Regions from separate parts of the Spirillospora sp. CA-108201 genome, predicted to be linked through region 1. Evidence: riboswitches for the same ligand, from Rfam matches in the RefSeq annotation. Region 1 holds a riboswitch; each other region holds the start of a gene.
The links. A riboswitch is a leader RNA that binds a small molecule or an ion and turns the genes downstream of it on or off. The one in region 1 is predicted to bind cobalamin.
Positions count from the first base shown of each region.

Region 2: linked by a shared signal. The riboswitch ahead of ACQEU6_RS31005 (ribonucleoside-diphosphate reductase subunit alpha) and the one ahead of cobN (cobaltochelatase subunit CobN) in region 1 are both predicted to bind cobalamin.
Region 3: linked by a shared signal. The riboswitch ahead of cobN (cobaltochelatase subunit CobN) and the one ahead of cobN (cobaltochelatase subunit CobN) in region 1 are both predicted to bind cobalamin.
Region 4: linked by a shared signal. The riboswitch ahead of ACQEU6_RS03460 (hypothetical protein) and the one ahead of cobN (cobaltochelatase subunit CobN) in region 1 are both predicted to bind cobalamin.

Region 1 is NZ_JBNJNE010000002.1:10,522-17,967, reverse strand. It holds gene ACQEU6_RS45920 (cobyrinic acid a,c-diamide synthase CobB) at 1-1,064, shown strand, start outside; gene cobN (cobaltochelatase subunit CobN) at 1,019-4,615, opposite strand; cobalamin riboswitch at 4,667-4,790, opposite strand; gene ACQEU6_RS45910 (ferredoxin-like domain-containing protein) at 4,862-5,956, shown strand; gene ACQEU6_RS45905 (precorrin-8X methylmutase) at 5,953-6,573, shown strand; gene ACQEU6_RS45900 (precorrin-2 C(20)-methyltransferase) at 6,573-7,446, shown strand, end outside.
Region 2 is NZ_JBNJNE010000001.1:6,420,586-6,428,031, reverse strand. It holds gene ACQEU6_RS31015 (hypothetical protein) at 1-97, opposite strand, end outside; gene ACQEU6_RS31010 (ribonucleotide-diphosphate reductase subunit beta) at 153-1,193, opposite strand; gene ACQEU6_RS31005 (ribonucleoside-diphosphate reductase subunit alpha) at 1,190-3,514, opposite strand; cobalamin riboswitch at 3,650-3,867, opposite strand; gene ACQEU6_RS31000 (MFS transporter) at 3,973-4,608, shown strand; gene ACQEU6_RS30995 (YcnI family copper-binding membrane protein) at 4,685-5,395, shown strand; gene ACQEU6_RS30990 (copper resistance CopC family protein) at 5,445-5,924, shown strand; gene ACQEU6_RS30985 (group II truncated hemoglobin) at 5,995-6,762, shown strand; gene ACQEU6_RS30980 (hypothetical protein) at 6,868-7,053, opposite strand; gene ACQEU6_RS30975 (IS110 family RNA-guided transposase) at 7,070-7,446, opposite strand, start outside.
Region 3 is NZ_JBNJNE010000001.1:9,625,952-9,633,397, reverse strand. It holds gene cobN (cobaltochelatase subunit CobN) at 1-3,344, opposite strand, end outside; cobalamin riboswitch at 3,396-3,519, opposite strand; gene ACQEU6_RS45780 (ferredoxin-like domain-containing protein) at 3,591-4,385, shown strand; gene ACQEU6_RS45775 (ferredoxin-like domain-containing protein) at 4,313-4,684, shown strand; gene ACQEU6_RS45770 (precorrin-8X methylmutase) at 4,681-5,301, shown strand; gene ACQEU6_RS45765 (precorrin-2 C(20)-methyltransferase) at 5,301-6,788, shown strand; gene ACQEU6_RS45760 (cobalt-precorrin-6A reductase) at 6,779-7,446, opposite strand, start outside.
Region 4 is NZ_JBNJNE010000001.1:709,868-717,313, reverse strand. It holds gene ACQEU6_RS03475 (hypothetical protein) at 624-1,019, shown strand; gene ACQEU6_RS03470 (replication initiator) at 1,172-2,608, opposite strand; gene ACQEU6_RS03465 (hypothetical protein) at 2,605-2,781, opposite strand; gene ACQEU6_RS03460 (hypothetical protein) at 3,251-3,598, opposite strand; cobalamin riboswitch at 3,720-3,942, opposite strand; gene ACQEU6_RS03455 (hypothetical protein) at 4,120-4,326, shown strand; gene ACQEU6_RS03450 (Hsp70 family protein) at 4,411-6,303, opposite strand; gene ACQEU6_RS03445 (hypothetical protein) at 6,507-7,004, shown strand; gene ACQEU6_RS03440 (hypothetical protein) at 7,138-7,446, shown strand, end outside.

The DNA.
Region 1 (7,446 bases):
ACGGGCGCGGCGACACCGGGTTCGCGTCCACGGCGCACGTCGCGCGGCTGCTCGCGGCGCCGGTGGTGCTGGTCGTGGACGCCGCGCGGCAGAGCCGGTCGGTGGCGGCGCTCGTGCACGGTTTCGCGACGTTCGAGCCGGGCGTGCGGATCGGCGGCGTCGTCCTCAACCGGGTGGGCTCGGAGCGGCACGAGGAGCTGTGCCGGAGCGCGCTGGAGGCGACGGGCGTGCCGGTGCTCGGCGCGATCCGGCGGGACGACGCGGTGGTCACGCCGTCCCGCCACCTCGGGCTGATCCCGGCGGCCGAGCGGGGCGCGGACGCCGTCCGGGCGGTGGAGCGGCTCGGCGCGCTGGTGGAGCGCTCCTGCGACGTGGACGCCCTGCTCCGTCTGGCGGCCGCCGCTCCCCCGCTGCCGGGGCCCGCGTGGGATCCGTCCGGCGAGGTGGTGCCGGTCGAGGGCGGCCCGGTGGTCGCGGTCGCGGGCGGGGCGGCGTTCACCTTCTCCTATGCCGAGCACGTGGAGCTGCTGCGCGCGGCGGGCGCCGACGTGGCGGTCTTCGATCCGCTGCGGGACGAGGCCCTGCCGGACGGGGCCGCCGCGCTCGTCGTCGGCGGCGGCTTCCCGGAGGTGCACGCCGCCGATCTGGCCGCCAACGCGCCGATGCTCGCCGAGGTCGCGGCGTTCCCCGGTCCGATCGCCGCCGAATGCGCCGGGCTCCTCTACCTGTGCGAGGAGCTCGACGGCCGGGCGATGTGCGGGCGGGTGCCGGGGCGCGCGCGGATGACGTCCCGGCTGACGCTCGGCTACCGGGAGGCGGTCGCGGTGGCGGAGTCGCCGCTGACCCGTCCCGGTGAGCGGTTCCGCGGCCACGAGTTCCACCGGACGGAGCTGGACGCGGCGCCGGGCACGCGGGCCGGGCCGCTGTTCCGGTGGCGGGACGGCCGCGACGGGTACGGCGACGACCGGATCACCGCCTCCTACCTCCACCTGCACTGGGCGGGGTTCCCGGAGGCGGCTCAGCGGCTGGTGTCGTCCTCCAGGTCGCCCTCCGTCTTGAGGTAGACCTCCTGGAGCCCCTGCAGGACCGCCGGGTCGGGGTGCTCCCACAGGCCGCGCTCGGCCGCCTCCAGCAGCCGTTCGGCGATGCCGTGCAGCGCCCACGGGTTCGACTCCGCCATGAACGCGCGGTTCTCCTCGTCCAGGACGTAGGCGGCGGTGATCCGGTCGTACATCCAGTCGGCCATGACGCCGGTGGTGGCGTCGTAGCCGAACAGGTAGTCCACGGTCGCGGCCAGCTCGAACGCGCCCTTGTAGCCGTGCCGGCGCATCGCGGCCAGCCACTGCGGGTTCACGACGCGGGCCCGGAAGATCCGCGCGGTCTCCTCCGCGAGGGTGCGGGTGCGCACGGCGTCCGGGCGGGTGCTGTCGCCGACGTAGGCCTCCGGGGCCCGGCCGGTCAGCGCGCGGACGGTGGCGATCATGCCGCCGTGGTACTGGAAGTAGTCGTCGGAGTCGGCGATGTCGTGCTCGCGGGTGTCGACGTTCTTGGCGGCGACGGCGATCCGCCGGTAGGCGCTCTCCATGTCGGCGCGGGCGGGCACCCCGTCGAGGTCGCGGCCGTAGGCGTGGCCGCCCCACACCGCGTAGACCTCGGCGAGATCGGCGTCGTCGCGCCAGTTGCGGCTGTCGATGAGCGGGAGCAGCCCGGCCCCGTAGGCGCCGGGCGCCGACCCGAACACGCGCAGGGTGGCGCGGCGCTCGTCGCCGTGCCGCTCCCGGTCGGCCCGCACGTGGGCGCGGACGTGGTTGTCGTCGTCCGGCTCGTCCAGCCCGGCGACGAGCCGGACGGCGTCGTCCAGCATGGCGACGACGTGCGGGAACGCGTCCCGGAAGAAGCCGCTGATGCGGACGGTCACGTCGATGCGCGGCCGGCCGAGCTCGGCGAGCGGCACCGGCTCCAGCGCCGTGACGCGGCGGGACGCCTCGTCCCAGGCCGGGCGGACGCCGAGCAGCGCGAGGACCTCGGCCACGTCGTCGCCCGCCGTGCGCATCGCGCTCGTCCCCCACACCGACAGCCCGACCGAGCGCGGCCACTCCCCGTGGTCGGCGCGGTAGCGCTCCAGGAGCGAGTCGGCCATCGCCTGCCCCGTCTCCCAGGCGAGGCGGCTCGGGACGGCGCGCGGGTCGACCGAGTAGAAGTTGCGGCCGGTCGGCAGGACGTTGACGAGGCCGCGCAGCGGCGACCCGCTCGGGCCCGCCGGGACGTAGCCGCCGTCCAGGGCGTGCAGGACGTGGTCGAGCTCGTCGGACGTCCGGGCCAGGCGCGGGACGATCTCGGCGGCGGCGAACTCCAGGACCCGCGCCACGGCGTCGCGGCGCTCCGCCGGAACGTCCCTCGCGGCCTCCCGGGCCGCGTCCACGGCCCAGCCCGCGTCCTCCATGGCCTGGACGAGGGCGCGGGCGGCGGCCTCGGCGGCGTCCACGTCGGCGAGCGCCTCGCCGCCGGCCTCGCTGAGCCCGAGCGCCTCCCGCAGGCCGGGCAGCGTCTCGCGGCCCGACCACATCTGGCGTGCGCGGAGCATGGCCAGCACCAGGTCGACGCGGGTCGCGCCGGTGGGCGCCTGGCCGAGGACGTGCAGGCCGTCGCGGATCTGCGCGTCCTTCACCTCGCACAGCCAGCCGTCGACGTGCAGGAGGAAGTCGTCGAACTCGGTGTCGTGGGGGCGGTCGTCCAGGCCGAGGTCGTGGTCGAGCCTGGCGGCCTGGATGAGCGTCCAGATCTGGGCGCGGATCGCGGGCAGCTTCGCCGGGTCCATCGCGGCGATCGTCGCGTGCTCGTCCAGGAGCTGTTCGAGGCGGGCGATGTCGCCGTAGGTCTCGGCGCGGGCCATCGGCGGGACCATGTGGTCGACGAGGACGGCGTGCGCGCGGCGCTTGGCCTGCGTGCCCTCGCCGGGGTCGTTGACGAGGAACGGGTAGACCAGCGGGACGTCGCCGAGCGCCGCGTCGGTGCCGCACGAGGCGGACATGCCCGCCGCCTTGCCGGGCAGCCACTCCAGGTTGCCGTGCTTGCCGACGTGGACGATCGCGTGCGCGCCGAACTCGTCCGAGAGCCACCGGTACGCGGCCAGGTAGTGGTGGCTGGGCGGCAGGTCGGGGTCGTGGTAGACGGCGATGGGGTTCTGCCCGAAGCCGCGCGGCGGCTGCACCATGACGACGAGGTTGCCGGCGCGCAGGGCGGCCAGGACGATGTCGCCGTCCTGGACGAACAGCTCCCCGGGCGGCGGGCCCCAGTGCCGCTCCATCCCCTCCCGCAGGTCGGCGGGCAGGGTGCGGTACCAGCGCGCGTAGGACGCGGCGGAGATGCGGACGGGGTTGCCCGCGAGCTGCTCCTCGGTGAGCCAGTCCTCGTCCTGGCCGCCCGCCGCGATGAGCGCGTGGACGAGGGCGTCGCCGTCCTGCTCGTCGACGCCGGGGAAGCCGTCCCCCAGGTCGTACCCCGCGTCGCGGAGCCGGGCCAGCAGGCGGACGGTGCTCGCCGGGGTGTCGAGGCCGACGGCGTTGCCGACGCGGGCGTGCTTGGTCGGGTACGCCGACAGCATCACGACGAGGCGGCGCCCGGGGGCCGGGGTGTGGCGGAGCCGGCCGTGCCGGACCGCGATCCCGGCGACCCGCGCGGCCCGCTCGGGGTCGGCGGCGTAGACGGTGAGACCGTCCTCGTCGACCTCCTTGAACGAGAACGGGACGGTGATGATCCGCCCGTCGAACTCGGGGATCGCGACCTGCGACGCCGCGTCCAGGGGGGACAGCCCGTCGTCGCCGCCCTCCCAGTCGGACCGGCTGGTCGTGAGGCAGAGGCCCTGGAGGATCGGGACGTCCAGCGCCGCGAGCGCGCCCACGTCCCACGCCTCGTCGTCGCCGCCCGCCCCGGCCGTGGCGGGCCGCGACCCGCCCGCCGCGAGCACGGTCGTCACCAGCGCGTCCGCCTGGCGCAGCGTGTCCAGCAGCTCGGGCTCGGCGGTGCGCAGCGACGAGCAGAACACCGGCATGGCGCGCCCGCCCGCGTCCTCCACGGCGGCGCAGAGCGCCTCGACGAACGCGGTGTTGCCCGCCATGTGGTGGGCGCGGTAGTAGAGCACGCCGACCACGGGCCCGCCGCCGTCGCGGGCGGCGCGGTCGAGCCGCCCCCAGGTCGGCGTCGGGGCCGGCGGAGCGAAGCCGCGCCCGGTCAGCAGCACGGTGTCGGACAGGAACGCGTGCAGTTCGGCGAGGTTGGCGGGGCCGCCGTGCGCGAGGTAGGCGTGCGCCTCGGCGCACACCCCGCCGCTGACCGTGGACAGCTCCATCAGCTCGGCGTCGGGGGCCTGCTCGCCGCCGAGGACGACGACGGGCCGGGGGCCCGCGAGCAGCGCGTCGAGGCCGTCCTCCCAGGCGCGCCGGCCGCCGAGCAGCCGCACCACGACGAGGTCGGCGCCCTCGGTCAGCTCGGGCAGGTCGGCGGCGGCGAGCCGCGCGGGATTGCCGAGCCGGTAGGCGGCGCCGGACGCGCGGGCGCTCAGCAGATCGGTGTCGGACGTCGACAGCAACAGGACCGTGCGGCTGTGCTCGGGCACGGCGCATCCTCCCCCTGGGGTCCTCGCCCCGGTCGCGGGTGTCGACGGCAGGAGTCTCCTGGCTCCCGGATCGACGCTCGCCCCGGCCTTCCCGTCCTTGCGGACAGTGGCCTACAGCGGGGTTCGCTCCCCGGTCACAGTGGCGGGACCGCGCCGGATTCGCACCGGCTTCCTCCCATTGCCATCGCCTGAGCAGAAGAGTACGGCAGCGCGGTCGCCCTGCAAACTGTGGTTAACATCCTCCCCGTGCCGAATGTCAGAGCCCGTGCCGACGCGTGCCCCGGGGCGCTGCGCACCCACGACGCCGCCGACGGGCCGCTGGCGCGCGTCCGCGTCCCGGGCGGCGCGGTGTCCGCCGCGCAGCTCGCGGTGCTCGGCGCCGCCGCCCGCGAGCTGGGGCGGGACGTGATCGAACTCACGTCCCGCGGCAACCTCCAGGTGCGCGGCGTCCGCGACCCGGCGGCGCTCGCGGCCCGGCTGGCGGCCGCCGGGCTGCTGCCGTCGGCGACCCACGAGCGGGTGCGCAACATCGTCGCGTCCCCGCTCGGCGGGCGCGGCCCGCGCGGCGTTCTCGCCACGGACCCGCTGGTCACGGCGCTGGACGAGGCGCTGCGCGCGCGTCCGGAACTGGCCCGGCTGCCGGGGCGGTTCCTGTTCGCGCTCGACGACGGCACCGGCGACATGGCGGCGCTGGGCGCCGACGCCGCCTGCACCCCCGAAGGGCTGCGGCTGGCCGGGACGCGGCTCGGGCCCGTCCCCGGCGAGCCCGTCGCCGCGCTGCTCGCGGCGGCGGAGGCGTTCCTGGAGATCCGGGGGGACGCCTGGCGCCTCGCGGAGGTGCCGGACGGCGCGCGGCTCGTCGCGGAGCGGCTGGGCGCGGACGTGCGGGACGCGCCGCCGCGCCCGGACCCCGCGCCGCCGCACGCCGGGATCGTCGCGCAGCGGGACGGGCGCGCCGCGCTGGAGGCCGTGCCCCCGCTCGGCCGGCTGTCCGCCGCGCAGGCCGAGGCGCTCGCCGCGGTCGCGGACGAGGTGCGGGTGACGCCGTGGCGCAGCGTGGTGCTGCGGGACCGGGACGCGGGCGAGGCGCCACGCGCGGCGGCGGAGCTCGCGGCGGCGGGCTTCGCGACCGATCCGGCGTCGCCCTGGGGCGGCGTGACGGCCTGCACCGGCAGCCCCGGATGCGCGAAGTCGCGCGGCGACGTGCAGGGCGAGGCGCGGCGCTTCGTGGACGGCCTGGTCCGCGCGCCCGGGACCCCCGTCCACTGGACGGGGTGCGAGCGGCGCTGCGGGATGCCCCGCGGCCCGGTCGTGCTGAGGACGGCGGAGGGACAGCAGTGATCGATTACGTCCGGGACGGCGCCGAGATCTACCGGCGGTCGTTCGCGACGATCCGCGCGGAGGCCGACCTGTCGGGACTGCCGGACGACGTGGCGCGGGTCGCGGTCCGCATGATCCACGCCTGCGGCATGACCGACCTGGTCGGGGACCTGGCCTGGTCGCCGGGGGTCGTGGAGCGGGCGCGGGCGGCGCTGCTGGCCGGCGCGCCGGTGCTGTGCGACGCGCGGATGGTCGCCTCCGGGGTGACCCGCGCGCGGCTCCCCGCCGGCAACGAGGTCGTCTGCACCCTGGGCGACCCGGGCGTCCCCGAGCTGGCCGAGCGGCTCGGCACCACGCGCAGCGCGGCGGCGCTGGAGCTGTGGCGCGACCGGCTCGGCGGCGCGGTCGTCGCGATCGGCAACGCGCCGACGGCGCTGTTCCGGCTGCTGGAGCTGATGGAGGAGGGCGCGCCGCGCCCGGCGGCGGTCCTCGGGATCCCGGTCGGGTTCATCGGGGCGGCCGAGTCCAAGGAGGCGCTCGCCGCGAGCGGGCTGGACCATCTGGTGGTGCGCGGGCGGCGCGGCGGCAGCGCGATGACGGCGGCGGCGGTCAACGCCCTCGCCAGTGAGGCGGAGTGATGGCGGGACGGCTGTTCGGCGTGGGCGTCGGGCCCGGCGACCCGGAGCTGGTCACGGTGCGGGCGGCGCGGCTGATCGGCGAGGCGGACGTGGTGGCCTTCCACTGCGCGCGGCACGGCCGCAGCATCGCCCGGGCGATCGCCGAGCCGTACCTGCGGGACGGGCGGATCGAGGAGCAGCTCGTCTACCCGGTGACGACGGAGGCCACCGACCACCGCGGCGGGTACCACGGGGCGCTGGAGGAGTTCTACGCCGACTGCGCCGCCCGGCTCGCCGCGCACCTCGACGCGGGGCGGACGGTCGTGGTGCTGAGCGAGGGCGACCCCCTGTTCTACGGGTCGTACATGCACCTGCACAAGCGGCTCGCGCCGCACTACCCGGCCGAGGTCGTGCCGGGCGTGACGTCGCTGAGCGCGGCGTCGGCGGCGGCGGGGCGCCCGCTGGTGGAGCGCGAGGAGACGCTGACCATCCTGCCGGGGACGCTGCCCGGCGAGGAGCTGGCCGAGCGGCTGAGCACCGCGGACGCGGCGGCCGTCCTCAAGCTCGGGCGGACGTTCCCCAAGGTCAGGCAGGCGTTCGAGGACGCGGGGCGGCTCGGCGACGGCTGGTACGTCGAGCGGGCCGCCACCGGCCGGCAGCGCGTCCTCCCGCTCGCCGAGGTCGACCCGGCGGACGTGCCCTACATGTCGCTGGCGCTGCTGACGAGCCCGGCGGAGCGCTCGTTCGCGGCGCCTCCCCCGGCGCGGCCGGAGGGGGCCGGCGGGGTGTGGGTCGTCGGGCTCGGACCGGCGGGGCGGCCGTGGCTGACCCCGGAGGCGCAGGACGTCCTGGCGTCCGCGACCGACCTCGTCGGCTACGGCCCCTACCTGGACC
Region 2 (7,446 bases), on a different contig from region 1:
TGCGCGGATCCCGGGCGAGGCGCTCCGCCCGGGCACGCGCCTTGCGGCCCTGCGGGCTCCGGGCGAACCGCTTGATGCGGTCGATGACGGAAGGCATGTTCTTCCTCCTCGGCCTTGTCTTTACAGTCCAACGACTGCCCGTTCTGAAAGGTTCAGAACGCCTCGTCGAGCGCGACCGCCCCCTCGACGCCGATCTGGTAGGCCGAAACGCGTCGCTCGAAGAAGTTGGACAGCTCCTGGACGTCCTGCAACTCCATGAACGCGAACGGGTTCGCGGTGCCGTAGCGGGCGGGCAGGCCGAGCCGGACGAGCCGCTGGTCGGCGACGTATTCGAGGTAGGCGCGCATGTCGCCGGCGCTCATGCCGGGCAGGCCGTCCCCGCACAGGTCGCGGGCGAACGCCAGTTCCGCCTGGACGGCCTCCTCCATCATCGCCGTGACCTGGGCCGTCAGCTCCGCGTCGAACAGGCCGGGCTCCTCCGCCCGGACGGTGTCGACCACGGAGAACGCGAACTCCATGTGCATGGACTCGTCCCGGAAGACCCAGTTCGTCCCGGACGCGAGGCCGTTCAGCAGGCCGCGCGACCGGAGCCAGTACACGTAGGCGAACGCGCCGTAGAAGAACAGCCCCTCGATGCAGGCCGCGAAGCAGATGAGGTTCAGCAGGAACGCTCTGCGGTCGGCGGCGGTGCGGAGCTCGTCCAGGGAGCCGAGCGAGTCGATCCAGCGGAAGCAGAACTCCGCCTTGGCCCGGATGGACGGGATGTGCTCGATCGCCGCGAACGCCTTGACGCGCTCGTCCTGATCGGGCAGGTAGGTGTCCAGGAGGGTCAGGTAAAACTGTACGTGGACGGCCTCCTCATATAGCTGCCGCGATAGGTAGAGCCGGGCCTCCGGCGCGTTCACGTGCTTGTAGAGGTTGAGCACGAGGTTGTTCGCCACGATCGAGTCGCCGGTGGCGAAGAACGCGACGAGCCGGTTGACGAGGTGCTGCTCCTCGGGGGTGAGCCGCGCGAGGTCGGCCATGTCGGAGGCGAGGTCGACCTCCTCCACCGTCCAGGTGTTGCGGATGGCGGCCCGGTACCGCTCGTAGAAGTCGGGATAGCGCATCGGCCGCAGCGTGAGGTCCATGCCGGGGTCGAGGAGCATGCCCCGCCCCTCCTCTCGCCGGTGCCCCTCCTCTCGCGCGGTCACTGGCACGCCTCGCAGGTCTCGGGGTTCTCCAGGGAGCAGACGGCCGCGGCGACCGTCGTCTGCGCGATCCGCGTCGCCGGACGGGACCGCAGGTAGTACGTCGTCTTGAGCCCGGCCCGCCACGCGTAGGCGTACATCGAGGAGAGCTTGCCGATCGTCGGCGTCTCCATGAACAGGTTCAGCGACTGCGACTGGTCGATGTAGGGGGTGCGGGCCGCGGCGAGGTCGATGAGCGCCTTCTGCGGCAGCTCCCAGGCCGTCCGGTAGAGCGACAGCATCTCCTCCGGCAGGTCGACGAGCCCCTGGACGGACCCGTTCGCCTTCTTGACGGCCTCGCGGACGGCCGGCGTCCACAGCCCGAGCGACTTCAGGTCCTCCACCAGGTAGCGGTTGATCTGGAGGAACTCGCCGGACAGCGTCTCGCGCTTGAACAGGTTGGACACCTGCGGCTCGATGCACTCGTAGCAGCCCGCGATGGACGCGATCGTCGCCGTCGGCGCGATCGCGACGAGCAGCGAGTTGCGCAGCCCCACCTGCGCGACGCGGGCCCGCAGCGCGTCCCAGTCGGCGGAACGGGACGGCGCCGCGTCCGGGAAGTGGTCCAGGTGGAGCCGGCCGCGCGCGGTGCGGGTCGCCTCGTAGGCGGGCAGCGGGCCGTGGGCGGCGGCGAGGTCGGCCGACGCGTTGTAGGCGGCGAGGGCGATCTCCTCGGCGATGCGCGTCGACAGTTCGCGCGCCTCGTCGGAGTCGAACGGCAGGCGCAGTGTGAAGAACACGTCCGCGAGGCCCATCACGCCCAGCCCGACCGGCCGCCACCTGCGGTTGGCCTTCTCCGCCTCCGGCGTGGGGTAGAAGCCCCGGTCGATGGTGCGGTCCAGGAACCGGACGGCGGTGCGGACCGTCGACCGGAGCCGCTCCCAGTCGACGCCGGACGGCCCCGCGTGCGCGGCCAGGTTCACCGACCCGAGGTTGCAGACGGCCGCCTCGCCGTCGCCCGTCACCTCCAGGATCTCCGTGCAGAGGTTCGACAGGTGGACGACCCTGCCGGGCTCGGCGGTCTGGTTGCAGGCGCGGTTGGCGGCGTCCTTGAACGTCATCCAGCCGTTGCCCGTCTCGGCGAGCGTCCGCATCATGCGCCCGTACAGCTTGCGGGCCGGGAGCTGCCGGACGAACCGGCCCTCCCGCTCCGCCGCCCGGTAGGCCTCGTCGAACTCGTCTCCCCACAGGTCGACCAGCTCGGGCACCTCCTTGGGGTCGAACAGCGACCACGCCGTGTCGGCCTCGACGCGGCGCATGAACTCGTCGGGGACCCAGTTGGCCAGGTTGAGGTTGTGGGTGCGGCGCGCGTCCTCGCCGGTGTTGTCGCGCAGCTCCAGGAACTCCTCGACGTCGGCGTGCCACGGCTCCAGGTAGACGCACGCCGCGCCCTTGCGGCGGCCGCCCTGGTTGACGGCGGCGACGGACGAGTCGAGCGTGCGCAGCCACGGGACGATCCCGTTGGAGTGCCCGTTCGTGCCCCGGATCAGCGAGCCCCGCGACCGCACCCGCGTCCAGGAGACGCCGATGCCGCCCGCGTACTTGCTGAGCCGCGCGACCTGGCCGTACCGGTCGTAGATGGATTCCAGCTCGTCGCGCGGCGAGTCGAGCAGGAAGCACGACGAGAGCTGCGGGCGGCGGGCCCCGGAGTTGAACAGCGTGGGCGAGCTGGGCAGGTACGACAGCGTGCTGAGCAGCGCGTACAGCTCGGCCGCCTCGTCCACGGTCTCGGTGCCCCCCGCGGGGGGCCGACCCCCCGCACCCCCCGGCCCGACTTCGTCGGGGATGACGAGCCCGCAGGCAACCCGCAGGAAGAAGTGCTGCGGGCGCTCCAGGACGAGCCTCGACTGCGGATGCCTGAGGAGGTACCGGTCGTAGACCGTCCGGAGGCCGAAGTACTCGAACCGGTCGTCGGCCCCGTCGTCGACGAGCGCGTCGAGCCCCGCGGAGTTGGCCTGGACGAACGCGGCCAGGTCGTCCGCCAGGAGGCCCTCCCGGTGCGCGGCGGCGACCGACTCGGCGAACGTCCGGACGCCGGCCGCGGCGGCCTCGTCCCGGATCCGGCCGCCGAGCAGCCGCGCGGCCACCCTGGAGTAGCCGGGCTCGGCGGGGATCAGCGCGGCTGCCTCCCCGATCGCGAGGTCCCGCAGGGCGGCCGCGTCCAATCCGTCCGCGGACCGGACGGCGGCCAGCACCCGTCCGGCCTCCGCGCCCGGCACCCCCTCGCAGGCCGCCTCGACCTCGACGGTGATCTCCGCCGGCGGCGCGGCCAGAGCCTGTGTCACGTACGTCTCCCCTCGCATGCGCCCCGCGGAGGCATGCGAACGGCGCGCGGCGGAGGCCGCGCTCCGCCCCCGGCCCACCCGCGAGGCCTGGACGTGTCGATCCGGGACGGGCCCGGACCTGTGGTGGGGCCGGTCTCCCGGCCCCGCGTGCGGGCAGGTGTTCGGACTCGCCGGGCGCCGCCTCTGCCGAGGCGTCCTACTGGCCGTCGCTTCCCAGGCCGCCGGGCCCAGTGCGTGATGACGGCGGTCGTTCCCGCTCACCGCTGCGGGGCAGTCCCGGATTCCCACCGGGTTCCCTCTTACGCCGCCCCCGCCGCGAACGGCGGGGGCGGACCAGCACGGGACTGAACCCTACATCTAGTTGACGATCAACGCACAACCCCTAGATGTTGGGCGTGTCAGCGAAGTTCCGGGGGCGGCTGGGCAGGGCGCGCGGGGGATGGGACGATAAGCGCGTCATGAGCCCCCTTGCGCCGCAGCCGCTGTTCCGGCCCGCCCGCGCGGTGGTGTTCTCCACCGTGTGCGCGACGCTGGCGACCCTCGGGCACGTCCTGGCGGGCGGCGCGGCGGTGCCGGCCTGGGCGGCGCTCGCGGGCTTCGGCGCCGTCCTCGGCGTGACGCTGGTGCTGGCGGGCCACGAGCGCTCGCTCGCGACGATCCTGGGCGGGCTCCTCGGCGGGCAGTTCGCCCTCCACACCCTCTTCACGGCCGCCTGCGCGCCGCCGTCCCACCACACGCCCGGGGCGCACGCCGCCATGACGGGCGCCGTGGACCCCGTCGCGCTCCCCGCCGCCCACGGCGGGAACGGCCTGGCGATGACGCTGGCGCACTGCACGGCCGCGCTGGTGGCCGCGTGGTGGCTGCGGCGCGGCGAGCGGGCGGCGTGGTCGCTCGCCCGGAGGGTGGCCGCCCTGGCGGACCGCCCGATCCGGCTGCTGCTGGCCCTGCTCGCCGTGGAACCGGCCGAGCCTCCGGTCCGCCCTCTCCGGACGGCGCCCGCGGCGGCGGCCGTCACGGCCACCGGACGTGTCCTGCGGCACCAGGTCGTCCGGCGGGGTCCCCCCACGCGTTCGAGGGCGCTCGCTCACTCCTGAGCCGGAGCGCCGTACGTCACCGGACGCCGGTTCACGGCGCCCGGCCATTCCCGTACGTCTCGAACGGAGTTCCGCAATGCCCTTCCTTCCGCATGCCCGGCGCGCCGGGGCCGTCGCGTCCCTCACCGCCCTGTCCGTGGTCGGCCTTGCCGCGGCGGCGTCCGCCCACGTCACCGTCAACCCCAGGACCGCCGAGCAGGGCTCGTACTCCAAGGTCTCGTTCCGCGTGCCGAACGAGCGCGACGACGCCTCCACCACCAAGCTCGTGGTGAACCTGCCGAACGACCACCCGCTGTCGTCGGTGTCGGTCCGGCCGCTGCCGGGCTGGACGGTGAAGGTCGAGAAGTCCAGGCTGCCGAAGCCGGTGAAGATCGAGGGCGGCGAGCTGACCGAGGCCGTCACGAAGATCACCTGGAGCGGCGGCAAGATCGAGCCGGGCCGGTTCGAGGAGTTCGACGTCTCGATGGGGCCGCTGCCCACCGACACCGACCGGCTCGTGTTCACGGCCGACCAGACCTACACCGGCGGCGAGGTCGTCACGTGGGAGGAGGCCCCCGCGGAGGGGGCGAACGAGCCGGAGCACCCCGCGCCGGTGCTGAAGCTCCTTCCCCAGGGCTCGACGGCCGCGACCGGCCTGACCGCGCAGGTGAAGCCCGCCGCCGCGACGTCGTCCGCGTCGTCCGGCGACGGGACGGCCCGGCTGCTCGGCGGCATCGGCATCGCCGTCGGCGTGGTCGGCGTCGGGGTCGGCGCCTACGGCGTGACCCGGGCGCGGAGCCGGGCGTGACCCGGGCGGCGCTGCGGGGGCCGCCGGCGTCGCGGCGCTCGCGGCCGTCCTGGCGACGACGGCGGTCCCCGCGTCGGCGCACACCGGGCTGACGTCGGCGAGCCCCGCGAAGGACTCGACGGTGGCGGCCCCGTCCCAGATCGTCCTGACGTACGCGGACCCGGTGCGGCTGCCGCGCGTGGTCGTGACCGACGGGTCGCGCAGGCAGTACCAGGCGGGGTCGGCGCGGGCGGTCGACAACAAGGTCACCCAGGCGGTGAACGGCACGCTGCCCAACGGGCAGTACACCGTGGGGTGGCGCGTCGTCGCGTCGGACGGCCATCCGGTCGAGGGCTCCTTCACGTTCACCGTGCAGGGCTCGACCGGTGCCGCCCAGCCCCCGGCGCCGGCGCCGTCGGGGACGGACGCCGCGTCCACCGGTGATTCGGGAGGCTCGTCGGGCTGGCTCTGGATCGGCCTGGCCGCGGTGGTCCTCGCGGTCGCGGCGGGCATCGTCGCCTGGTTCCGCCGCTCGCCCGCCCAGGATTGATCTTTTCGCTTCCGGTCGGATGATTACAGGATTACAGTGATAATCCGACCGGAAGCATCCTGGGGGGACCGTGATCGTCGAGTACGTCCGCTACAGCATCGACCCGCCGGACGCCGAGGACTTCGAGGCCGCCTACGCGCGGGCGTCGGTACCGCTCGCCGCCGCCCCGGAGTGCGTGGACTACGAACTGTCCAGGTGCGTCGACGAGCCGTCCTCCTACATCCTGCGCATCTGCTGGACGTCGGCCGACGACCACATGCGGGGCTTCCGGGGCGGCGAGCACTTCCCCGCGTTCCTCGCGGAGATCAAGCCGTACGTCCAGCGCATCGAGGAGATGCGGCACTACGAGCGGACGGCGGTGCGCGGCGCCGGCTCGTCCGTCCCGACCATGTACGACTGGGCGGGCGGGAGCGAGGCGCTCGAACGGCTCACCGAGCGCTTCTACACGAACGTCCTGAAGGACGATCTGCTGCGCCCCCTCTTCGAGCACATGGCGCCGGACCACCCGAAGTGGGTCGCGGCGTGGCTCGGCGAGGTCTTCCAGGGGCCCGAACGCTACAGCCGCGAGCGCGGCGGCTACCACCACATGGTGCGCCATCACCTGGGCAAGTCCATCACCGAGGCGCAGCGCCGCCGCTGGGTCTCGCTCCTCATGGACGCGGCGGACGAGGTCGGTCTCCCGGACGACCCGGAGTTCCGCGCCGCGTTCGCGTCCTACATCGAATGGGGCACGCGCATCGCCCTCGCCAACTCCCGGCCGGACGCGAAGCCGCCCCTCCAGGCCCCCATGCCGCACTGGGGCTGGGGCGTCGCCCCGCCCTATGTCCCCGCCGGCTAGCAGAGACATGACGAACCAGGACGAGACCCCGCTCGACGATCCCGTGGGCGCGTCGCTCGGCGGCCACCACGCGCACCTCGCACGCCGGCGCGGCCGGGCCGCCGCCTACCTGCCGGAGGTCGCGACCTTCTCCGCGGTGCCCGCCGACCCGGTCGCGGCGGACTGGGCCGACCTCGCCCGGCTGCTCGGCCGCGGCGAACTCGCCGACCTGTTCAGCAGCCCCGCGACGCCGCCGCCGGACTGGGAGCCGGTCTTCGTCCTCGAAGGCCTGCAGATGGTCTGGTCAGACACCCCATGTCGTTTGATGTCAAGCGGCATGGAGGTGTGCGTGGTGCGACCAGGCGGTCGCTTCGTCGTAGAGGGTGCGGGTCTTGAGGCATCCGTGGAGGATGCCGACGAGGCGGTTGCCGAGCTGGCGCAGGGCGGGGTTGTAGCCGGTCTCGCGGGCGCGCTGTTTGTCGTAGTAGCGGCGGGCGCCGGGCGAGGCGCGCAGGGCTGAGAACGCCTGGGTCTGCAGCGCGTCGGCGAGGCGGTTGTTGCGGACGTAGCGGGCCTGGACGGTGTGGCTCTTGCCGGAGGCCCGGGTGATGGGGCTGGTGCCGGCGTAGTTCTTGCGGGCTTTGGCGGATGCGTAGCGGGTGGGGTCGTCTCCGAACTCGGCGAGCACCCGGGCGCCGGTGATCT
Region 3 (7,446 bases), on a different contig from region 1:
AACAGGTAGTCCACGGTCGCGGCCAGCTCGAACGCGCCCTTGTAGCCGTGCCGGCGCATCGCGGCCAGCCACTGCGGGTTCACGACGCGGGCCCGGAAGATCCGCGCGGTCTCCTCCGCGAGGGTGCGGGTGCGCACGGCGTCCGGGCGGGTGCTGTCGCCGACGTAGGCCTCCGGGGCCCGGCCGGTCAGCGCGCGGACGGTGGCGATCATGCCGCCGTGGTACTGGAAGTAGTCGTCGGAGTCGGCGATGTCGTGCTCGCGGGTGTCGACGTTCTTGGCGGCGACGGCGATCCGCCGGTAGGCGCTCTCCATGTCGGCGCGGGCGGGCACCCCGTCGAGGTCGCGGCCGTAGGCGTGGCCGCCCCACACCGCGTAGACCTCGGCGAGATCGGCGTCGTCGCGCCAGTTGCGGCTGTCGATGAGCGGGAGCAGCCCGGCCCCGTAGGCGCCGGGCGCCGACCCGAACACGCGCAGGGTGGCGCGGCGCTCGTCGCCGTGCCGCTCCCGGTCGGCCCGCACGTGGGCGCGGACGTGGTTGTCGTCGTCCGGCTCGTCCAGCCCGGCGACGAGCCGGACGGCGTCGTCCAGCATGGCGACGACGTGCGGGAACGCGTCCCGGAAGAAGCCGCTGATGCGGACGGTCACGTCGATGCGCGGCCGGCCGAGCTCGGCGAGCGGCACCGGCTCCAGCGCCGTGACGCGGCGGGACGCCTCGTCCCAGGCCGGGCGGACGCCGAGCAGCGCGAGGACCTCGGCCACGTCGTCGCCCGCCGTGCGCATCGCGCTCGTCCCCCACACCGACAGCCCGACCGAGCGCGGCCACTCCCCGTGGTCGGCGCGGTAGCGCTCCAGGAGCGAGTCGGCCATCGCCTGCCCCGTCTCCCAGGCGAGGCGGCTCGGGACGGCGCGCGGGTCGACCGAGTAGAAGTTGCGGCCGGTCGGCAGGACGTTGACGAGGCCGCGCAGCGGCGACCCGCTCGGGCCCGCCGGGACGTAGCCGCCGTCCAGGGCGTGCAGGACGTGGTCGAGCTCGTCGGACGTCCGGGCCAGGCGCGGGACGATCTCGGCGGCGGCGAACTCCAGGACCCGCGCCACGGCGTCGCGGCGCTCCGCCGGAACGTCCCTCGCGGCCTCCCGGGCCGCGTCCACGGCCCAGCCCGCGTCCTCCATGGCCTGGACGAGGGCGCGGGCGGCGGCCTCGGCGGCGTCCACGTCGGCGAGCGCCTCGCCGCCGGCCTCGCTGAGCCCGAGCGCCTCCCGCAGGCCGGGCAGCGTCTCGCGGCCCGACCACATCTGGCGTGCGCGGAGCATGGCCAGCACCAGGTCGACGCGGGTCGCGCCGGTGGGCGCCTGGCCGAGGACGTGCAGGCCGTCGCGGATCTGCGCGTCCTTCACCTCGCACAGCCAGCCGTCGACGTGCAGGAGGAAGTCGTCGAACTCGGTGTCGTGGGGGCGGTCGTCCAGGCCGAGGTCGTGGTCGAGCCTGGCGGCCTGGATGAGCGTCCAGATCTGGGCGCGGATCGCGGGCAGCTTCGCCGGGTCCATCGCGGCGATCGTCGCGTGCTCGTCCAGGAGCTGTTCGAGGCGGGCGATGTCGCCGTAGGTCTCGGCGCGGGCCATCGGCGGGACCATGTGGTCGACGAGGACGGCGTGCGCGCGGCGCTTGGCCTGCGTGCCCTCGCCGGGGTCGTTGACGAGGAACGGGTAGACCAGCGGGACGTCGCCGAGCGCCGCGTCGGTGCCGCACGAGGCGGACATGCCCGCCGCCTTGCCGGGCAGCCACTCCAGGTTGCCGTGCTTGCCGACGTGGACGATCGCGTGCGCGCCGAACTCGTCCGAGAGCCACCGGTACGCGGCCAGGTAGTGGTGGCTGGGCGGCAGGTCGGGGTCGTGGTAGACGGCGATGGGGTTCTGCCCGAAGCCGCGCGGCGGCTGCACCATGACGACGAGGTTGCCGGCGCGCAGGGCGGCCAGGACGATGTCGCCGTCCTGGACGAACAGCTCCCCGGGCGGCGGGCCCCAGTGCCGCTCCATCCCCTCCCGCAGGTCGGCGGGCAGGGTGCGGTACCAGCGCGCGTAGGACGCGGCGGAGATGCGGACGGGGTTGCCCGCGAGCTGCTCCTCGGTGAGCCAGTCCTCGTCCTGGCCGCCCGCCGCGATGAGCGCGTGGACGAGGGCGTCGCCGTCCTGCTCGTCGACGCCGGGGAAGCCGTCCCCCAGGTCGTACCCCGCGTCGCGGAGCCGGGCCAGCAGGCGGACGGTGCTCGCCGGGGTGTCGAGGCCGACGGCGTTGCCGACGCGGGCGTGCTTGGTCGGGTACGCCGACAGCATCACGACGAGGCGGCGCCCGGGGGCCGGGGTGTGGCGGAGCCGGCCGTGCCGGACCGCGATCCCGGCGACCCGCGCGGCCCGCTCGGGGTCGGCGGCGTAGACGGTGAGACCGTCCTCGTCGACCTCCTTGAACGAGAACGGGACGGTGATGATCCGCCCGTCGAACTCGGGGATCGCGACCTGCGACGCCGCGTCCAGGGGGGACAGCCCGTCGTCGCCGCCCTCCCAGTCGGACCGGCTGGTCGTGAGGCAGAGGCCCTGGAGGATCGGGACGTCCAGCGCCGCGAGCGCGCCCACGTCCCACGCCTCGTCGTCGCCGCCCGCCCCGGCCGTGGCGGGCCGCGACCCGCCCGCCGCGAGCACGGTCGTCACCAGCGCGTCCGCCTGGCGCAGCGTGTCCAGCAGCTCGGGCTCGGCGGTGCGCAGCGACGAGCAGAACACCGGCATGGCGCGCCCGCCCGCGTCCTCCACGGCGGCGCAGAGCGCCTCGACGAACGCGGTGTTGCCCGCCATGTGGTGGGCGCGGTAGTAGAGCACGCCGACCACGGGCCCGCCGCCGTCGCGGGCGGCGCGGTCGAGCCGCCCCCAGGTCGGCGTCGGGGCCGGCGGAGCGAAGCCGCGCCCGGTCAGCAGCACGGTGTCGGACAGGAACGCGTGCAGTTCGGCGAGGTTGGCGGGGCCGCCGTGCGCGAGGTAGGCGTGCGCCTCGGCGCACACCCCGCCGCTGACCGTGGACAGCTCCATCAGCTCGGCGTCGGGGGCCTGCTCGCCGCCGAGGACGACGACGGGCCGGGGGCCCGCGAGCAGCGCGTCGAGGCCGTCCTCCCAGGCGCGCCGGCCGCCGAGCAGCCGCACCACGACGAGGTCGGCGCCCTCGGTCAGCTCGGGCAGGTCGGCGGCGGCGAGCCGCGCGGGATTGCCGAGCCGGTAGGCGGCGCCGGACGCGCGGGCGCTCAGCAGATCGGTGTCGGACGTCGACAGCAACAGGACCGTGCGGCTGTGCTCGGGCACGGCGCATCCTCCCCCTGGGGTCCTCGCCCCGGTCGCGGGTGTCGACGGCAGGAGTCTCCTGGCTCCCGGATCGACGCTCGCCCCGGCCTTCCCGTCCTTGCGGACAGTGGCCTACAGCGGGGTTCGCTCCCCGGTCACAGTGGCGGGACCGCGCCGGATTCGCACCGGCTTCCTCCCATTGCCATCGCCTGAGCAGAAGAGTACGGCAGCGCGGTCGCCCTGCAAACTGTGGTTAACATCCTCCCCGTGCCGAATGTCAGAGCCCGTGCCGACGCGTGCCCCGGGGCGCTGCGCACCCACGACGCCGCCGACGGGCCGCTGGCGCGCGTCCGCGTCCCGGGCGGCGCGGTGTCCGCCGCGCAGCTCGCGGTGCTCGGCGCCGCCGCCCGCGAGCTGGGGCGGGACGTGATCGAACTCACGTCCCGCGGCAACCTCCAGGTGCGCGGCGTCCGCGACCCGGCGGCGCTCGCGGCCCGGCTGGCGGCCGCCGGGCTGCTGCCGTCGGCGACCCACGAGCGGGTGCGCAACATCGTCGCGTCCCCGCTCGGCGGGCGCGGCCCGCGCGGCGTTCTCGCCACGGACCCGCTGGTCACGGCGCTGGACGAGGCGCTGCGCGCGCGTCCGGAACTGGCCCGGCTGCCGGGGCGGTTCCTGTTCGCGCTCGACGACGGCACCGGCGACATGGCGGCGCTGGGCGCCGACGCCGCCTGCACCCCCGAAGGGCTGCGGCTGGCCGGGACGCGGCTCGGGCCCGTCCCCGGCGAGCCCGTCGCCGCGCTGCTCGCGGCGGCGGAGGCGTTCCTGGAGATCCGGGGGACGCCTGGCGCCTCGCGGAGGTGCCGGACGGCGCGCGGCTCGTCGCGGAGCGGCTGGGCGCGGACGTGCGGGACGCGCCGCCGCGCCCGGACCCCGCGCCGCCGCACGCCGGGATCGTCGCGCAGCGGGACGGGCGCGCCGCGCTGGAGGCCGTGCCCCCGCTCGGCCGGCTGTCCGCCGCGCAGGCCGAGGCGCTCGCCGCGGTCGCGGACGAGGTGCGGGTGACGCCGTGGCGCAGCGTGGTGCTGCGGGACCGGGACGCGGGCGAGGCGCCACGCGCGGCGGCGGAGCTCGCGGCGGCGGGCTTCGCGACCGATCCGGCGTCGCCCTGGGGCGGCGTGACGGCCTGCACCGGCAGCCCCGGATGCGCGAAGTCGCGCGGCGACGTGCAGGGCGAGGCGCGGCGCTTCGTGGACGGCCTGGTCCGCGCGCCCGGGACCCCCGTCCACTGGACGGGGTGCGAGCGGCGCTGCGGGATGCCCCGCGGCCCGGTCGTGCTGAGGACGGCGGAGGGACAGCAGTGATCGATTACGTCCGGGACGGCGCCGAGATCTACCGGCGGTCGTTCGCGACGATCCGCGCGGAGGCCGACCTGTCGGGACTGCCGGACGACGTGGCGCGGGTCGCGGTCCGCATGATCCACGCCTGCGGCATGACCGACCTGGTCGGGGACCTGGCCTGGTCGCCGGGGGTCGTGGAGCGGGCGCGGGCGGCGCTGCTGGCCGGCGCGCCGGTGCTGTGCGACGCGCGGATGGTCGCCTCCGGGGTGACCCGCGCGCGGCTCCCCGCCGGCAACGAGGTCGTCTGCACCCTGGGCGACCCGGGCGTCCCCGAGCTGGCCGAGCGGCTCGGCACCACGCGCAGCGCGGCGGCGCTGGAGCTGTGGCGCGACCGGCTCGGCGGCGCGGTCGTCGCGATCGGCAACGCGCCGACGGCGCTGTTCCGGCTGCTGGAGCTGATGGAGGAGGGCGCGCCGCGCCCGGCGGCGGTCCTCGGGATCCCGGTCGGGTTCATCGGGGCGGCCGAGTCCAAGGAGGCGCTCGCCGCGAGCGGGCTGGACCATCTGGTGGTGCGCGGGCGGCGCGGCGGCAGCGCGATGACGGCGGCGGCGGTCAACGCCCTCGCCAGTGAGGCGGAGTGATGGCGGGACGGCTGTTCGGCGTGGGCGTCGGGCCCGGCGACCCGGAGCTGGTCACGGTGCGGGCGGCGCGGCTGATCGGCGAGGCGGACGTGGTGGCCTTCCACTGCGCGCGGCACGGCCGCAGCATCGCCCGGGCGATCGCCGAGCCGTACCTGCGGGACGGGCGGATCGAGGAGCAGCTCGTCTACCCGGTGACGACGGAGGCCACCGACCACCGCGGCGGGTACCACGGGGCGCTGGAGGAGTTCTACGCCGACTGCGCCGCCCGGCTCGCCGCGCACCTCGACGCGGGGCGGACGGTCGTGGTGCTGAGCGAGGGCGACCCCCTGTTCTACGGGTCGTACATGCACCTGCACAAGCGGCTCGCGCCGCACTACCCGGCCGAGGTCGTGCCGGGCGTGACGTCGCTGAGCGCGGCGTCGGCGGCGGCGGGGCGCCCGCTGGTGGAGCGCGAGGAGACGCTGACCATCCTGCCGGGGACGCTGCCCGGCGAGGAGCTGGCCGAGCGGCTGAGCACCGCGGACGCGGCGGCCGTCCTCAAGCTCGGGCGGACGTTCCCCAAGGTCAGGCAGGCGTTCGAGGACGCGGGGCGGCTCGGCGACGGCTGGTACGTCGAGCGGGCCGCCACCGGCCGGCAGCGCGTCCTCCCGCTCGCCGAGGTCGACCCGGCGGACGTGCCCTACATGTCGCTGGCGCTGCTGACGAGCCCGGCGGAGCGCTCGTTCGCGGCGCCTCCCCCGGCGCGGCCGGAGGGGGCCGGCGGGGTGTGGGTCGTCGGGCTCGGACCGGCGGGGCGGCCGTGGCTGACCCCGGAGGCGCAGGACGTCCTGGCGTCCGCGACCGACCTCGTCGGCTACGGCCCCTACCTGGACCGGGTGCCGCCGAACCCCCGGCAGCGGCGGCACGGCTCCGGGAACCGGGTGGAGGCCGACCGGGCCCGGCACGCGCTGGCGCTCGCGCGGGACGGGGCCCGGGTCGCCGTCGTCTCGTCCGGCGACCCCGGGGTGTTCGCGATGGCGACGGCCGTGCTGGAGGCGGCGGCCGGCGAGGAGTTCGCGGACGTGCCGGTGCAGGTCGTGCCCGGACTGACGGCGGCGCAGGCCGTGGCCGCCCGGGCGGGCGCGCCCCTCGGCCACGACTTCTGCGTCCTGTCGCTGTCGGACATCCTCAAGCCGTGGGACGTGGTGGAGCGGCGGCTCGCGCTCGCCGCCGAGGCCGACCTGGTGCTGGCCCTCTACAACCCCTCGTCGAGCCGGCGCCGGCACCGGCTCCCCGCGGCGCGCGACCTGCTGCTCAAGCACCGCTCCCCCGAGACCCCGGTGGTGGTCGGGCGGGACGTCGGCGGGCCGGAGGAGAGCGTGACGGTGACGACGCTCGGCGCGCTGGACCCCGAGCGGGTCGACATGCGCTGCCTGCTCATCGTCGGGTCGTCCGCGACCCGGGTGACCGGGCGGGGCGTGGTCTTCACCCCGCGCCGCTACCCCTGAACCCAGGCGGCGGCGACGGCCACGTCGCCGGTCGCCTCGACGCCCCCGGGGAGGGCCGGGCGGTCGACCATCACGACCGGCAGCCCGGCCTCGCGGGCGGCGGTGAGCTTCGCGCGGGTCATCGCGCCGCCGCTGTCCTTGGTGACCAGGACGTCCAGGCGGTGCTCGCGGATCAGGGCGCGCTCCCCGTCCACGGTGTAGGGGCCGCGCGCCAGCAGGACCCGCATGTTGGGCGGGACGGGCGGCTCCGGCGGGTCCACCGACCGGGCGAGGAACCACACGCCGGTCCGCGCGGCGAACACCGGGATGCTGCGGCGGCCCGTCGTGAGGAAGGCGCGGGCGCCGTCCGGCAGCGCGGCGGCGGCGTCCGGCAGGGACGGGACGCGCCGCCAGTCGTCGCCGCCCTCCGCGTCCCAGCCGGGGCGGCGCAGCGCGAGCAGCGGCACGCCCGTCAGGCGCGACGCGCGCGCGGCGGACGCGCTCATCCGCTCCGCGAACGGGTGCGTCGCGTCGACGAGGCGGCCGATCCGGTGTTCGCGCAGCCACGCGGCGAGCCCCTCGGCGCCGCCGAACCCGCCGATGCGGACCTCTCCGGCGGGCAGGAGCGGATCGGACACCCTGCCGGCGAGCGAGGACACGACGTGCACGCCGGTCAGCC
Region 4 (7,446 bases), on a different contig from region 1:
CAAGAGGGCCGCGGCTTCCTTGCGCGCTGACAGGGTCGGGGCCGGTCGATGGCCGAAGGCCACCCCGCAGGGGCGACCGAAGGGAGTCAGCCGGCGCCGTGTCGGCAATTCCGTCTCAAGCGTCGCCCGGCCTGGAAGCCGCTGCCCGGCACCTGTGCGGCAAGCCTTCGCGCGGGGCCTGCCTCGGCTTGCGCGGTGCGGTACGGGCGGGCCGTCCACGGTGGGGCGGGGCGGTGGTCGGGGCCGCGCCGCGAACGGCCCCCAAGGCCGCACGCGCAAGGCGCGGCGGCCGTCCACGGTCCCGCCCTGCGGTGGACGGGCCCAACCCCGCACCCGGCCCCGCGCCCTCCCGTGACGAGATCGAGCCCTGAGTATCAACTGTGCCGCACGTTGAAGCTGGACGGTTCCGGACTTGCGCGGGGGCGGGGCCTCGTAGCCTCGACCGGCGGACGGGCAGCACCTGCCTGCCCGCAATGGCCCGTCGCGAGGCCCCGCGCGGGGTCCCCGCGCAAGTACGGAACCGGCCAGCGGCACTAACCGACTGCCTCCAGGGCAGTGGAGGGCTTGCAGGACCACGGTGCGGACGGACGGTGAAGGTTATCGTTCACACAAAGGAGATTCGCATGTACGACGACATGAGCGCTGCCGAACTGGTGGAACTGCTGGAGCGGCTGGCGCAGACTTCTCCCCATAACGGCGGCGCCGCCTCCGCACTCGACCAGGCCACGCTGTCCTTTCGCTCCAAGTCCGATCAGATCCGTGAAGCGCAGCATGCATTCAGCGCAGCCCGGGTCGCTCACATGGACTCTCGCAAAAGTGGAGCGAGGACCAGCCCAGACGAGGCTTGGCAAGAGCTCGTGAAGGCTGGGCAGCTCTTGGCCGATGCTCTGCGCCCGCTCGGGGACATGCACATCGCCCGATGCCAGGCCCCAGCTGGTGTCTGGCCCGCCTGCGGGGCACCGCTCAACGAGCAAGGCGAGTGCTCCAACCCGTACTTCCACAGCGAAAGCCGGGAGTGACCCAAGCGGGCTCGCGCTCGCGAGCCCGCCCAAAGCAGACGGCCTCCCACATCGGGAGGCCGTTCTGGTCTTCGTCGGCCCGGCCAAGCGACCCGGCGGCGCGAAGCGCCCTTGACCCTGTAATGAAACTCCTCGACGCCGGGTGGTCTGAGCTAGCTCGCCTTGCGCTCCTCGTCACGCTCGGTGAACCCTCGACGGATGGCTCTTGCCTGCTGAATGCGGTTGCGGGCTTGCTCTGCCCAGAAGTGTTCGCCGTGCATGAGGCCGCTTCCGAGGTACTTCCATTGCCCGGTGGTCACGGTGGTGCGGTTCGGGTCGGGCTCGGGTCGGCCTTCGGCCTGGCGGGCTGACTGGGTGGCGTGGTCGGCTCGGGCCTGGCGTAGCTCGGTGAGGGTCACCGAGTAGCGGCGGGACTTGGACGAGAAGTGCCCGCCGTACCCGAGCATGTGAGCCCAATTACGGAGCCGCAGGTCTGGGTACTCGGGCAGGTCTGCCAGGGCGAAGCATGTCCAGATCATGCGGCGGGCGTGCTCGGACACCTGCAAGGAACTGATCTGGGTGGCGTGGCGGATGGGGCGGTCTACAGTGCCGGAGTCCTCGGCGCCCTTGGTGGCGTACTTGGCGATATAGCGGGCTACGTGCTTGTCGGCGATCCCGTCCAACTCGGCGGCCACCTGGATGGCCTGGGTGTCGAGTTGACGTCCCCACCGCAAGGTGAGTGGTGAGCTTGTCCCGTCCGGGTGCGGGGCCGGTACCTCGATCTGTGCGGCGGTGGTTCGCAAGGTGCGTTCTAGGAGTTCGGTGGTGGCCCATACGGGCGGCGACTGGTCCGGTCCGTCCGGTCCGTCCAGGCGCACGACGGCGTGGAAGTGGATCAGGCCGCGTCGCTGGTACTCGATCACGCGGGCGTACGACAGGCGGGCCTGTTCGCGTAGGGCCTTGTGGGTGATGCCCAGCTCGGCCGTGATCAGCCTGGGGACGGTGAGGGTGAGGCGTCGCCATAGCTCGGGGGCGTGGGCGTTCCACAACACGGCGGCGGGGTAGTCGTAGCAGTCGACGCAGATCGGCTGCCCAACCTGAGGGTCGTCGGCCTGGTGCCGCGCCCGGCACCCCTCGGGGCGGCCGTGGGCACACACGGGGCCATCTCGTCGGGGTCGGCAAAGCTGGGTCTTCCCTCCCTTCTCGCGGTGGGCGTGGACGGCACCGAATGAGGGGGCGGTGAGCGTGAGGAACACGCGCGGGTGCTCGCTGACCTCCTCAGGCACGCCCTTGCCTCCGGTCAGTCCGGAGATGATCAGGTGATAGGTGTCGTCCCGGTACACCTCGGCGCACGCGGCGCACCGGGACGCGCGGCGGTTGCCACACGCAGTGATCAGGAACCCGGTCGGCTCGTCGGCGGTCGAGTACGACTCGATCAACTCGCCGCTCTCACCGTCCAGGGTGATCCGCTCACCGCGCAGCCGTACGGGCTGCTCGCACCCTCCGGCGGAGCGGATCATCTGGTGCCAGCGGTCGAAGTCGGGCATGGCCGCGCGCTGGACGGCGGCGAGCAGTTCCGGCGGTAGGTCGGGCATCTGCGGGCCGCTCATGCCGCGTCCTGCCAGGTCGCGGCCTCGGCCTCGTATCGGTCGTCGGGTACCTCGGGGGTGGTCAACTCGACACCGAAGATGGTTTGGATCCTGCGCCACTTCGCGTCCGTCCAGCGCGGCGATTTGCTGGCCTGACGCTTACCCCATGCGGCTGCTTCCGGGCTGGGCTTCAACCCGTAACTCCTCTCCCTGGCTCACGGCTAGGGAGCGCGCAACGATGTCCGGGGTGAAGAGCCAACGGCCTGCGGGCAGGCTGGCGCCTACTCGTTCCGGTCTAGCTCTTCGCGCGAGTGGCCTTCTTTATGTGCCGTGTTAGCCAGGGCTGATTCGTTTTAGGTAGCTATTCGCGGGACGAGTCCCGCCCGGGCGCGCACCCGGTCTTGCGTGCCGAGAGCCCACCTCGGCGATCTGTGTTTTTGTGTTTGTTGTGCGGCTGTTCGCGTATTGGGGCGTCCTCGCGGAGCCCCTGCGGCGGGAGCCGACCCCGCCTGCCACTCGCCTGCCTCGGAGTCGCTGGATGCGGCTCCGCGTCCATGAGTACCCGAGGATGATCAAGGTTGAAACCCCCTACTGGGGCGGTTCGCGCGGGTTTCACTCTGAGTGACTAGGGGTTCCGGCAGAAATGTTGCCTGGATGCGTGAACTAGTGGTAGTTGGTGTCGAACCACTTGGTCATCTCCATCGCGGGGATGTCCTGGACACCGCGCGCCATGGCGAAGTACCGGTCGAGACCGTCCAGGCCCCGGTAGCGCGCGGGCACGGCGTCCACCAGGACGCTGGTGTCCAGGACCTGGTCGTAGAAGGAGAAGGTGTTCGACGGGACCGTGTCCAGGCCGGCGTCGCGCAGCTCGGTCCAGACGGCGCCGCGCAGGTCCGCACCGGCCTTCTCCAGCGCGGCCGCGTCGACGCGTCCCGCCCAGAAGCCCTCGGTGGCGAACTTGAGCTCGCGGCGCGTCCCGATCCGGGGGTAACCGAGGATCGTGGTTCTCATGGCAGCTTCCCTCGCTGAGCCACAGGCGGCCAGGCGCGGAGGGAGGTGCGCGGCACGGCGCCGAAAGCCCGCCTGTGCCGCCCGCCGGCCCTCCCGCGAGGCCGCAGACCACCGTGCGCCAGGCGGCGCACGGGCGAAGGCAGGTCTTCGGACTCGCGGGCGCCGCTCCTACCGGGATAGGTGCGTCCTACTGGCCGTCGCTTCCCAGGCCGCCGGGCCCAGTGCTCATTGACGGCGGTCGTTCCCGCTCACCGCTGCGGGGCAGTCCCGGATTCGCACCGGGTTCCCTCTTACGACGCCCGCACCACGCGGACACGGGCGAACCTTCCGCACGACGGAGTCTAACGGCCGAGATGCCGGCGGACGCAAACCCGCTCGCGCCTCGTCCACGCCATGCACGGCGACCTCCGCACCGCCGCGTTCGCCTCGGCTCGGCGGTCGTGCTCTCCCATCGGAAGTTGCCGACCCGGCCGCACCTCGAACGGTTTCCTTGTCCCCCCAAGGAAGGGAGGACCCTGCGAATGCAGGACAACCCGAGCGACGGAGTGATCATGGCTGGCCCGACCCCGCAGGAAAGGGAATTCGCCCGCAGCATGTTCCAGGGAGCCGCCGAGCTGTCGGAGCAGAACGCCGCGCAGGCGCAGACCCCGGAAGAGGCTGAAGAGGCCGAGATCGACGCCGGCGCCTACAGGGGCGTGGTGGAGGACCTGGACAAGGGGGCACTCTGACATCGGTCGGCTCGCGCCGGCCGGAGTCCGACCTGAGCGCGGCCTCTGGCCGCGCTCTTTTTCGCGCGGTCTCGGTACCGGTGTTCAGCCGTTGATGCTGGCGGTGTAGGTGGTGTTGGTGCCTACGGCCTGGCACGGGCCGCTGTAGCCGTTGATGTCGAGTTCGCCGGTGGGCGAATCGCCGGAGAGGTCCACGGTCATGGTGCCGGAGACCGGCTGGTAGAGGCACGCGTAGATGGAGTTGCCGGATGCCGTGAACTGGTTGAGTCCCGTGGCGGCGATGCGGGCGTCCGGCCGGACGGTGATGGTGTCGCCGTCCACCTCGACGTTGGTCATGTCGAGCTGGGCGCCGCGCTCGGGGAAGCAGGCGGTGTTGGTGCCGAACCAGATCGCGCCGACCTCGGGCGTCCCGGCGGGGAAGCCGGACCGCAGGCATACCTCGACCGGGTTGACGCCGTTGTTCGTCCCGACGCGGGTGACCGTCGGCATCACCTGGAGCTGGGCGGTGCGGCGGAACGTCTGGCCGCTGACCATTCCGCTGAGGCTCACCGAGTACGTGCCCGTCCTGATGCCCGTCTCCTCTTCGGGGGTGGGTGACTCCTCGGGCGGGCTCGACGATTCCTCCGGGGTGGGACTGTCGGTCACCGAGCCCGCCGGCGACGGGACGGGCGCGGCGGGCGAGGCGACGGACGCCTGGGGCGCGGTGGTGGTGACCGACGCGGAGCCGGTGTTCTCGGACGGGCCCAGGTGCGAGCGGGCGAAGAGGGCGGCCGCGACCACGACGGCGGTCAGGGGGATCATCGCCATGGCCGTCAGGAGCGGTGCCTTCGATCGGGGACGGGTGCGGCGGGCGGGAGCCAGGGCTGCGGGACCGGCTGCGAGTGCGGGCCCTGCGGCGGGCAGGGTCGGCTGCGCGCCCGGCGACCGCGGCGCGCTCTGTGGGCTCTGCGCGTAGGCGCGCAGAGCGCCGAGGGCGACCACGGCCTTGGGGTCGGCCGTGGTGACGGGTTCCCAGCCCAGCCCTTCGGCGACGAGTTCGGCGATCCTGGGCATGCGGGCCGCGCCGCCGGCCAGGTAGACGGCGTCCAGATCGTCCGGGGAGAGGCCGGCGCGCTCGACGGCCGCCAGGAGTTCGCCGACGCTCCAGCGCAGCATCCGGCTCGTCGCGTCCTCGAACTCGGTGCGCGTGACCGTGATCGCCTCGGTGAGGCCGTCGAGCCGGAGCGACGCGGCGTCGTGCTCGGAGAGCGCGTGCTTGGCCTCCACGACCTCCTGGCGGACCAGTTCTGAGCCGTTGTGCCGTCGCGTCATCTCGTCCCAGGCGGCGGCGTCAAGGGGCGCCGCCCTTTCGGCGACGATCCGGTAGAGGGCCTCGTCGAGGGCGCCGCCTCCGAACCCGTCGTGCCTCCCCGGCCGGCCCAGGATCTCCAACCCCTGCTCGGTGCGGCGGACCACGGTGACGTCGAGGGAACATCCGCCGAGGTCGTAGACGGCGACGACGACGCCCGGCCCGGGGTCGTGGAAGGCGACGACGGCCTCCGCCTCGGTGACGAACCAGGGCTCGGGCAATCCCGCCTCCGAGGCCGCCCTGCCGAGCGCCGCCGTCTCCTGCGGGCCCCACGGCGCCGGGTAGGTCAGGACCACGCGGTCGAACCGCACGGCCTCGGGCCGCCGCGCGGCCTCCAGCATGATCTGCCGCAGCGGCGCGGCCGCCAGCGCGACGGCCGGCACGTCCCGGTCGGCGACCCGCACGGATTCACCGGCGACCAGCGACCGCCGGGGGTCCCGCACGCCCCGGTCGGGAAACGCCTCCACCAGCTGGCCGGCGGGGCCTCCGGCGGTGAGCCGCCCGTCGGGCCCGACGAACACCAGCGAGGGGACGGGGCCGCTTCCCGCCGGCTCGTCGAGATCATTTAAAAGGGCCGCCCCCAGAGTGGACGAACCGCCGAAGTCGATGGCCAGAACCGGTCGTTTCATGATGTCCCCTGAATTCCGTGGTGGTCGCCGACGATACGCGTGTCCGATCCCGTCGGCCAGCGCTCCGATCACGGTCGGAATTTTCCGCGAATTATGTCCCGACTCAAATAGAGTGGTCCGCGTTCCGGCACGGAACCGCGTGACATGATTCGACTCGGGGCGCAGATCGAATGGCCGGTGCCGCCACGTCGAAAGGATCTCGGATGGACGCCGTCGCGGAGTGGGCGATGAGAATCGCGGAACGGGTCGCCCCGGACGAGGTGGACTTCGCCGCCGAGGTGGGGCGTGCCTACGCGTCCGGCGGGAAGGCCCGCGCCGCGCTGTTCCCGAGGCCCGGGGCCGAGCCGGGAGGGTTCGGGCCGGCGACGATGATCGGCGACCTGCCGGTCGTCCTGAGGGCGCTGGCCGACTCCGCGGAAAGCCTGCGCCACCTTCTCGCGACGAGGGAACTCGGAAATATCGTCGCCATCGTCACCCTCGCCGTCGCGGCGCGGCGCGGCAGGGACGATCCGGCGCACGGAAACCGGATGGCGGCGACCACGAGGAAAAGAAGAGGGAAGGCAACTCCCCGAACGGCGGGAAAGTCAACCGGGAAAACCCGGAAATCAGGCCACCGGACGGCACGGCGAAGAAAGTTCCCGAAGGCGGCGGAAGGACCGCGCCGGAGACGAAGGCGCTGGATTCGGCTCACCGCCAATTGACCGACCGGCTGGTGAACGACGGGATGCCCCGGCCGCGCGCGGAACTGAAGGCCTACGAACTGCTGCTGGAACTCCTGTCCGACCCCGGCGGCGGTGAGGAGTTCCTCCGCGGGCTGAACGGCGAGCCGTAGGCATGAGGCGCGCAGCGGCCGGCGGGATCCTGCCGCCGTGGATCTGGCTGTTCTTCGTCCTCTACCTCGTCTGGGGCCTCCGCGGCCAGGTCGCCGGCATGCGCCGGTGGATCGACGCGTTCGGCGGTGACGGCGACTACGCGCCGCTGGTGGGGCGCACGTCGCTGCTCCTCCTGAGGATGCTCGTGGTGGTGGAGCTGCTGCCCGTCGTCCTGCTGGTGGCGGGCGTCCTCAGCGTGGGATTCCCCGCCCTGCGAGCCCGCCGGGTGGAGCGAAGGCTGCGGCTCCTGCCCTCGGACGGCCGTCCGGTC